DNA from 2 places in the Streptomyces sp. NPDC014861 genome. Region 1 is predicted to be linked to the other one. Evidence: riboswitches for the same ligand, from Rfam matches in the RefSeq annotation. Region 1 holds a riboswitch; the other holds the start of a gene.
The links. A riboswitch is a leader RNA that binds a small molecule or an ion and turns the genes downstream of it on or off. The one in region 1 is predicted to bind glycine.
Positions count from the first base shown of each region.

Region 2: another riboswitch for glycine. It lies ahead of gcvT (glycine cleavage system aminomethyltransferase GcvT); the one in region 1 lies ahead of gcvP (aminomethyl-transferring glycine dehydrogenase).

Region 1 is NZ_JBIBWV010000013.1:9,586-13,837, reverse strand. Features, by position in the region: gene gcvP (aminomethyl-transferring glycine dehydrogenase) at 1-2,123, opposite strand, end outside; glycine riboswitch at 2,303-2,402, opposite strand; gene ACF1BN_RS23890 (PRC-barrel domain-containing protein) at 2,516-2,887, shown strand; gene ACF1BN_RS23885 (DNA polymerase IV) at 3,299-4,252, opposite strand, start outside.
Region 2 is NZ_JBIBWV010000007.1:247,335-251,586, forward strand. Features, by position in the region: gene ACF1BN_RS17470 (enhanced serine sensitivity protein SseB C-terminal domain-containing protein) at 1-89, opposite strand, end outside; gene ACF1BN_RS17475 (enhanced serine sensitivity protein SseB) at 181-921, opposite strand; gene ACF1BN_RS17480 (AAA family ATPase) at 1,033-1,695, opposite strand; glycine riboswitch at 1,870-1,970, shown strand; gene gcvT (glycine cleavage system aminomethyltransferase GcvT) at 2,123-3,238, shown strand; gene gcvH (glycine cleavage system protein GcvH) at 3,349-3,726, shown strand; gene glyA (serine hydroxymethyltransferase) at 3,750-4,252, shown strand, end outside.

The DNA.
Region 1 (4,252 bases):
TGCAGGTTGAGGTGCGAGACGTCGCCGCCGAAGTGGCCCGGCTTGGCGAGGCCGACCAGGGCGTTGAGGTTGGCGCCGTCGACGTACACCTGGCCGCCGGCCTCGTGGACCTCGGCGCAGATGTCGGCGACGTGCTCCTCGAAGACGCCGTGCGTCGACGGGTAGGTGATCATCAGCACCGAGAGCTCGTCACGGTGCTGCGCGATCTTGGCGCGCAGGTCCTCGACGTCGACCTCGCCGTCCTCGGCGGTCTTCACGACGACGACCTTCATGCCGGCCATCACCGCGGAGGCGGCGTTGGTGCCGTGCGCGGAGGACGGGATGAGACAGACGGTGCGCTGCTCGTCGCCGTTGGCGCGGTGGTAGGCGCGGACCGCGAGGAGGCCGGCCAGCTCGCCCTGCGAACCGGCGTTGGGCTGGATCGAGACCTTGTCGTAGCCGGTGACCTCGGCCAGGCGCTCCTCCAGCTCGGTGATGAGCGTGACGTAGCCCTGGGCCTGGTCGATCGGCGCGAAGGGGTGGATCTGGCCGAACTCGGGCCAGGTCACCGGCTCCATCTCGGTGGTCGCGTTCAGCTTCATGGTGCAGGAGCCGAGCGGGATCATGCCGCGGTCGAGCGCGTAGTCGCGGTCCGAGAGGCGGCGCAGGTAGCGCAGCATCGAGGTCTCGGAGCGGTGCGCGTGGAAGACCGGGTGGGTCAGGTACGCGTCGGAGCGCAGCAGTCCGGCCGGGAGGCCGTCCTCGGTGGCGGCGTCCAGGGCCTCCACGTCGGCCTCGACGCCGAAGGCGCCCCAGACGGCGGCGAGCTGGGCGCGGCCGGTGGTCTCGTCGCAGGACATCGAGACGCGGTCGGCGTCCACGCGGTACAGGTTGACGCCGGCCTCGCGGGCGGCGGCGACGACGGCGTCGGCGCGGCCGGGCACGCGGGCGGTGAGCGTGTCGAAGAACGCGCCCTGGGTGAGCTCGACGCCCCCGGCGGTCAGGCCGGAGGCGAGGATCGCCGCGTACCGGTGGGTGCGCTGGGCGATCTGCCGGAGACCGTCGGGACCGTGGTACACGGCGTACATGCCGGCCATGACGGCGAGGAGCACTTGGGCGGTGCAGATGTTGCTGGTGGCCTTCTCGCGGCGGATGTGCTGCTCGCGGGTCTGGAGCGCGAGGCGGTACGCCTTGTTCCCGTCGGCGTCGACGGAGACTCCGACGAGGCGGCCGGGGAGGGAGCGGGCGTGCTTGTCCTGGACGGCCATGTAGCCGGCGTGCGGACCGCCGAAGCCCATCGGCACGCCGAAGCGCTGGGTGGTGCCGACGGCGATGTCGGCGCCGAGCGAGCCGGGCGACACGAGCAGGGTGAGGGCGAGCAGGTCGGCGGCGACGGTCACGATCGCGCCGAGTTCGTGGGCGGCGTCGATCAGCGGCTTGATGTCACGGACGGCGCCGGAGGCACCGGGGTACTGGATCAGGACGCCGAAGACACCGCGCTCGGCGACCTCCGCCGGGATGCCCTCGCCCAGGTCGGCGACGACGACCTCGACGCCGGTCGGCTCGGCGCGGGTCTCGATGACGGCGATGGTCTGCGGCAGGGCGTCGGCGTCGACCAGGAAGACGCCGTTCTTGACCTTGCCGACGCGGCGGGAGAGCGACATGGCCTCGGCGGCCGCGGTGCCCTCGTCGAGCAGGGAGGCGCCGGAGGTGGGCAGACCGGTCAGGTCGGCGACCATCGTCTGGAAGTTGAGCAGCGCCTCCAGGCGGCCCTGCGAGATCTCCGGCTGGTAGGGCGTGTACGCCGTGTACCAGGCCGGGTTCTCCATGACGTTGCGCAGGACGACCGGCGGGGTGAAGGTGCCGTGGTAGCCGAGGCCGATCATCGGGGCGAGGACCTCGTTGCGGTCGGCGAGCCGGCGCAGCTCGGCCAGGACCTCGGCCTCGGTGCGGGCGCCGGGGAGGTCCAGCGCCTCGGCGTTCTTGATGACGTCCGGCACCGCGGCGGCGGTCAGCTCGTCGAGGGAGCCGTAGCCGACCTGGGCGAGCATCTTGGCCCGCGCCTCGGCGTCGGGTCCGATGTGCCGCTGCTCGAAGGGGATGCCCTGCTCGAGCTCGGAGAGCGGGGTGCGGTTGGCGGTCATGATGCGGGGGCCTCCTGGTCGTCACGACCTGCGAGGGGCACCACGGCGCGGGTGCCCGGACGGCCTCCCCCTCTGTCATCTCAACCTGAGAGCTTCACCGGCACGCCCGTGGGCACGCCGGCTTTCACCGTCGGTGAGAGCGGATGCCGTCGGACTCCCGCCCTGCTTTCCAGAGTGACCTCGCCCGCGCGGTACCGGGTGCCTGAGAGATTCCGGGGAGGATTTGCTCCTTCGGCGCCCCCGGAAACCTTCTCCGGAGGACTCTCCCGCACGGTGTCGACAGCCACAGCCAGCCTACCAGCGCGCTTGTCGCCCCCATCGCTCAAGTGGCCGACATCTCGGATGTGCACTTTCGTAGGGGTGTGGAGCAGTTGCGACCAGTTGGAGGGACCGTGCAGACCGACATCGATCCGCGCAGCCTGATCGGCCGCAAGGCGTACGACCGGAACGGGCACAAGATCGGAACCGTGGACGAGGTGTACCTGGACGACGCGACCGGCGTACCCGAGTGGGCCGCCGTCCGCACCGGGCTGTTCAGCCGGGACGCCTTCGTCCCGCTGGAGCCCAGCGAGCTGGCCGACGACGGCCTGCACATCCCGTTCGAGCGTTCCCTGATCAAGGACGCGCCGGACTTCGGCGTGGGCCGCCACCTCTCCCCCGAGCAGGAGCTCCAGCTCTACCGCCACTACGAGCTGGCGCTCCCGCCCGCACCGGAGGCGATCCCCGACTTCGGCCGCCTCGCCGGCCAGGACGACGCCGCCTAGCCGCGCCCCTCCCCCGCCACCACCGGACAAGCCCTCGGGCCGCCCCCAGCCGGTCCGCCCGGCTCGGGGCTCGGGGCTCGGGCCGATGTCGAGCCGAGGTCGAGCGGGACACGAGCCGAGGTCCAGCCGAATCGGGCCGAGGTCGGCTCGGCCCGCACGCGGACCGCTCGGACCGGACGGCTGCCCGCCCACCCGGCCGAACTCGGGCCGGCTGCCCCGGTCCCCACGCCCCCGCCGAGGACCGAACGGCCCCCACAACCTCCCGAGCACCGCGCAGGACCCCCGCCCGGCCGCACACCCTCATCGGGCCCCTCACACCGGCCCGGGCCGGTACCGCCCGTACCCGAGCGAACCCGCCGGACGCCTCCCCAGCGTCCGCCTCACCAGGTCACCCGGTCACCCGGTGACCGGTCACCCGCCCAACGGCGCGACCCTGGCGGCGCCCTCCGCCCCCGTCGCCCCGCCGGGCACCAGCGGCAGCGGATCGGACGGTTCCAGCTCCGGGTCGTCCACCGCGAAGGTCCGCACCCGCCCCGGCACGGTGCTGCCGGGCTCCTCGAAACGGACGGTGACCCGCCCGAGCCCGCTGCCCTGCACCCAGCCGGCACCCAGCACCGCGTGCCGTACGTCGTTCCCCGGCGCCCACCGGCGTTCGACGGCCTCCGCCGCCGTCCCCGGCACGGACACGGCCTCCACCGCTCCCTCCTCCCCGGCCCCCGCCGGCCCGGCGGCTCCCCCGACCACCGCGCTCCCGATCTCCGCCTCTGCCCCGGCGCCGGCCTCGGCCACGGCCTCCGCCGCCGCTCCCGCTCCCGCTTCGGCCTCCGCCTCCGCCTGGGCGAACAGGTCCTCCTGCGTGTAGTCGGCGAGCCCGCTCACCCCGACCCCCAGCAGCCGCACCCCACCCGTGGTGTCGACCAGTTCGAGCAGCCGCTCCGCCGCCTCCCGCACCACCAGGGGATCGTCCGTCGGCCCCCGCAGGGTCTCGGACCGGGTCAGCGTCGAGAAGTCGAAGCGGCGCACCTTCAGGACGATCGTCCGCCCCGAGTGTCCCGACCCCCGCAGTCGCGCCACGCACCGCTCGGCCAGCCGCTCCACCTCCAGCCGGATCCGCAGCCGGTCGTGCAGGTCGATGTCGAAGGTGTCCTCGACCGAGACCGATTTGGCGTCCCGCTCGGCCACCACGGGCCGGTCGTCGTGCCCGAGCGCCATCCGGTACAGCGAGGCCCCGTGGGACCGCCCCAGGATCCGCACGAGTTCGTCCTCCCCCGCCTCCACCAGGTCGGCGACCGTCGTGATCCCGGCCCGCCGCAGATGGTCGCCGGTGGCCGGCCCCACCCCGGGGATGATCCGCACCGACCGGGG
Region 2 (4,252 bases), on a different contig from region 1:
TGCAGCAGTCCCTCGTACGCGTCGTAGCGTCCGGGCGCCACCTGGCGCAGCATGTGCTCGACCTGTCCGGTCGCGCCTGACGCGCTCACCCTGGGTTCCGCCCCTCTGTCTGGTACGGCTCGGTTCGGCCGTTCGGTCGTCTCGGTCGTTCGGTCGGTCCAGCTTAGACAGGGCCGGGGGTCATCCGGCGGTGCGCAGGTAGAAGGGGCGCACCTGTTCCAGCATCCAGTCGCCGACGGGGTCGGCGGCCATGTCCAGCAGGATGAGGTTGACCGGCCAGGCCACCTCGACACGGCCGAGGGCGCGGCCGAGGGCGTCCAGCGGGGCGTTGCGGTCGACGCCGTCCCAGCCGGTGAGCTGGACGCCGATGAAGAGCGCCGGCTCGGTGCCCTCGACGCTGGCGAGGGTGCGGCGGGCGCTGGCGACGACACCGGTGGCCTCGAACTCGGCGGAGGCCGCGGCGAGGAAGTCGACCGGGTCGTCCTGCCAGTCGGGCTCGAAGAGCCGGACCCGGCCGCCGGACGCGGGTCCGTCGAGCGCGGTGCGGCCGACCCGGCAGAGTTCGGCGACGGCGGGCGGGGGCAGCGGGACGCCGACGACGCCGCCGGGGTTCACGGCGATGCCGAGCTGCGGGGGCAGGCCGCGGGCGAAGTCGCGGGCGGGGGCGACGGTGAAGGACATGTGGTCACCGACGCAGGCGAGGAACTGCTCCCGCGAGCTGTAGACGGGGACGTAGGCGGCGCCGCCGATCTCCATCGTGGCGAGGTCCAGGTCGGGGCTGTCGGGACCGCCGCCGTTGGGCAGCGGGACCCAGACGGGGCTCCGGCCGAGCACCTCGATGAGCCGGCCTCCGGCCGCGGGCTCCCCGAGCGCGGCGGCCAGCGCCTCCTCCAGCTCGTTGCCCGGCCACGTCACGTCCACGGTGGTTCCGTCCCCTCCTCGCACGGCCCTGGTCCCGGCCGTCCCGCAGCACCCTAACGCCGCCCCGCCCCGGCCGTGACCAGAAACCCGCACCCGCGGCGGGCGCGGGTCTCAGCCGGCCTCGCGGAAGCCGAGGCGGCGCAGCGCGCCGGCGGCGTCCCGGTCGAGGAGGGTGGCGGAGGCGCAGCCGCGGGGCAGCCGGCCGGACTCGACGGCGGCGACGAGCCGGCCGACGGCCCTGCGGTGCCGGGCGAAGGCGTACGCGGACACCCCCCGGCCCCGCTCGCGCTGGCCGTCCACGGCGGTGGCCGGGTCGACGTCGAGGAGGACCAGGTGGAGGGCGCGGCCGCGGCGGGCGGCGGAGCGGGCGAGCCAGCCGCGGACCCAGGACTGGGTGCCGCAGTCGTGGACGACGACGCCGGCGCCGGAGCGCAGCGCCCGGTACAGCCCGGCGTAGTGCGCGACCCGGACCAGCGGGCGGTAGAGCGCGTACGGCAGCAGGCGGGGCATCCGGGCCTCCCAGCGCTCCCGGGCGTCCTGCGAGTCGATCCCGCGGCCCTCGGCGGCCCGCCGCAGCAGCGTGGACTTGCCGCTGCCGGGCAGTCCGGAGACGACCACGACGTCGCCGGCGGCGAAGGTGAGGGCGCGCGGCCCGCGGCCGCCGCGCTCGCGCAGGTCCCGCACGACGCGCCCGCGCGCGCGGGTCCTGGCGCGGGCCCGCGGAGCGGGTATGGCGGCGTCGGTCGCGAAGACGCCGGTGTGCTGGATCCTCATCGCTGCTCCCCCTGTCGGGTCCCCGGAGGACGTACCGGGAGACCTCACGGAGACCCTTGCCCACGAAGTGTAAAGAAACGGTAATCCGAGACAAGCGATTTGCGGCGCCGACACCGCGTGCGATGATGTGCGCGCCAGGCGCGTGCCGCGCCCTACAACCGCATACCGGCCGCTCGAATCCGCGCGGGAGAGTTCCGGACCGGCCTCGGCCGTCCGGGCGCCGAAGGAGCAAGACCCTCCCTTGAATCTCTCAGGCCCCGTACCGCGTGGATGAGGCAGATCTGAAAAGCGGGACACCTGTCGTGTCCCCACCCAAGGTGCAAGCCGGGGATGCCCCCGGTGAACCTCTCAGGTTCCATGACAGATGGGGAGGAACGTCCTTGCCTGTCATGTTTTCCGCCTTCGGGACCCGGGAGCCACGTCCATCATGAGCACCACCCCCCGTCTGACCGCCCTCGATGCCCTGCATCGTTCGCTGGGCGCGACCATGACCGACTTCGCCGGCTGGGACATGCCGCTCCGGTACGGCAGCGAGCGCGACGAGCACAACGCCGTCCGCACCAGGGCCGGCCTCTTCGACCTCTCCCACATGGGCGAGATCACCGTCACCGGCCCGCAGGCGGTCGACCTGCTCGACTTCGCCCTGGTCGGCAACATCTCCACGGTGGGCAACGGCCGCGCCCGCTACACGATGATCTGCCAGGAGGACGGCGGCATCCTCGACGACCTGATCGTCTACCGCCTGGGCGAGACCGAGTACATGGTCGTCGCCAACGCCTCCAACGCGCAGATCGTCCTGGACGCCCTGGTGGCCCGCTCCGGCGGCTTCGACGCCGAGGTCCGCGACGACCGCGACGCGTACGCCCTGCTCGCCGTGCAGGGCCCGGAGTCCCCCGGCATCCTGAAGCAGCTCACCGACGCCGACCTGGACGGCCTGAAGTACTACGCGGGCCTGCCCGGCACGGTCGCCGGCGTCCCGGCGCTGATCGCCAGGACCGGCTACACCGGCGAGGACGGCTTCGAACTCTTCCTGAAGCCCGAGCACGCCGAGGGCGTGTGGACGGCGCTGACCGAGGCGGGCGCGGGCGTCGGCCTGATCCCGTGCGGCCTCTCCTGCCGCGACACGCTGCGCCTGGAGGCGGGCATGCCGCTCTACGGGCACGAGCTGACCACCTCCCTGACCCCCTTCGACGCCGGTCTCGGCCGCGTCGTGAAGTTCGAGAAGCCGGGCGACTTCGTCGGCCGCAAGGCGCTGGAGGCCGCCGCCGAGCGCGCCGAGACCGCCCCGCCGCGCAAGCTGGTCGGCCTGATCGCCGAGGGCCGCCGCGTCCCGCGCGCCGGCATGGCCGTCGTCGCCGGCGACGAGGTGGTCGGCGAGATCACCTCCGGCGCCCCCTCCCCGACGCTCGGCGAGCCGATCGCGATGGCGTACGTCGACGCCGCGCACGCCGCCCCCGGCACCGAGGGTGTAGGGGTGGACATCCGCGGCACCCACGAGCCGTACAAGGTCGTGGCGCTGCCGTTCTACAAGCGCCAGAAGTAGGCGGGCGCCCGTCCGGGGCCGCCCCGGACGTGACGCATTCGTCTCAGGACACGTCTCACCCCGCAAGACCCCCGTACATCCGCACTCCCCCGATCCAGGAGAATCAGGCCATGAGCAACCCCCAGCAGCTTCGCTACAGCAAGGAGCACGAGTGGCTGTCGGCCGTCGAGGACGGCGTCGCCACGGTCGGCATCACGGAGCACGCGGCCAACGCGCTCGGTGACGTCGTCTACGTGCAGCTCCCCGAGGTCGGCGCGACCGTGACCGCGGGCGAGTCCTGTGGCGAGCTGGAGTCGACGAAGTCCGTCAGCGACCTCTACGCCCCGGTGACGGGCGAGATCGTCGAGGCCAACCAGGACGTCGTCGACGACCCCTCGCTGGTGAACTCCGCCCCCTTCGAGGGCGGCTGGCTGTTCAAGGTACGCATCTCGGGTGAGCCGGACGCGCTGCTCACCGCCGACGAGTACACCGCTTTCACCGCAGGCTGACCGAGACCCCTAGGGATCGCTTCATGTCGCTTCTGAACACTCCCCTCCACGAGCTGGACCCCGACGTCGCCGCCGCCGTCGACGCCGAGCTCGGCCGTCAGCAGTCCACCCTCGAGATGATCGCCTCGGAGAACTTCGCTCCGGTCGCGGTCATGGAGGCCCAGGGCTCCGTCCTCACCAACAAGTACGCCGAGGGTTACCCGGGCCGCCGCTACTACGGTGGCTGCGAGCACGTCGACGTGGCCGAGCAGATCGCGATCGACCGGGTGAAGGAGCTGTTCGGCGCCGAGTACGCCAACGTGCAGCCGCACTCCGGCGCCTCCGCCAACCAGGCCGCCCTCTTCGCGATCGCCCAGCCGGGCGACACGATCCTCGGTCTGGACCTGGCCCACGGCGGCCACCTGACCCACGGCATGCGCCTGAACTTCTCGGGCAAGCAGTTCGAGGTGGTCGCGTACCACGTGGACGAGGCCGGCCTGGTCGACATGGCCGAGGTCGAGCGCCTGGCCAAGGAGCACCGCCCGAA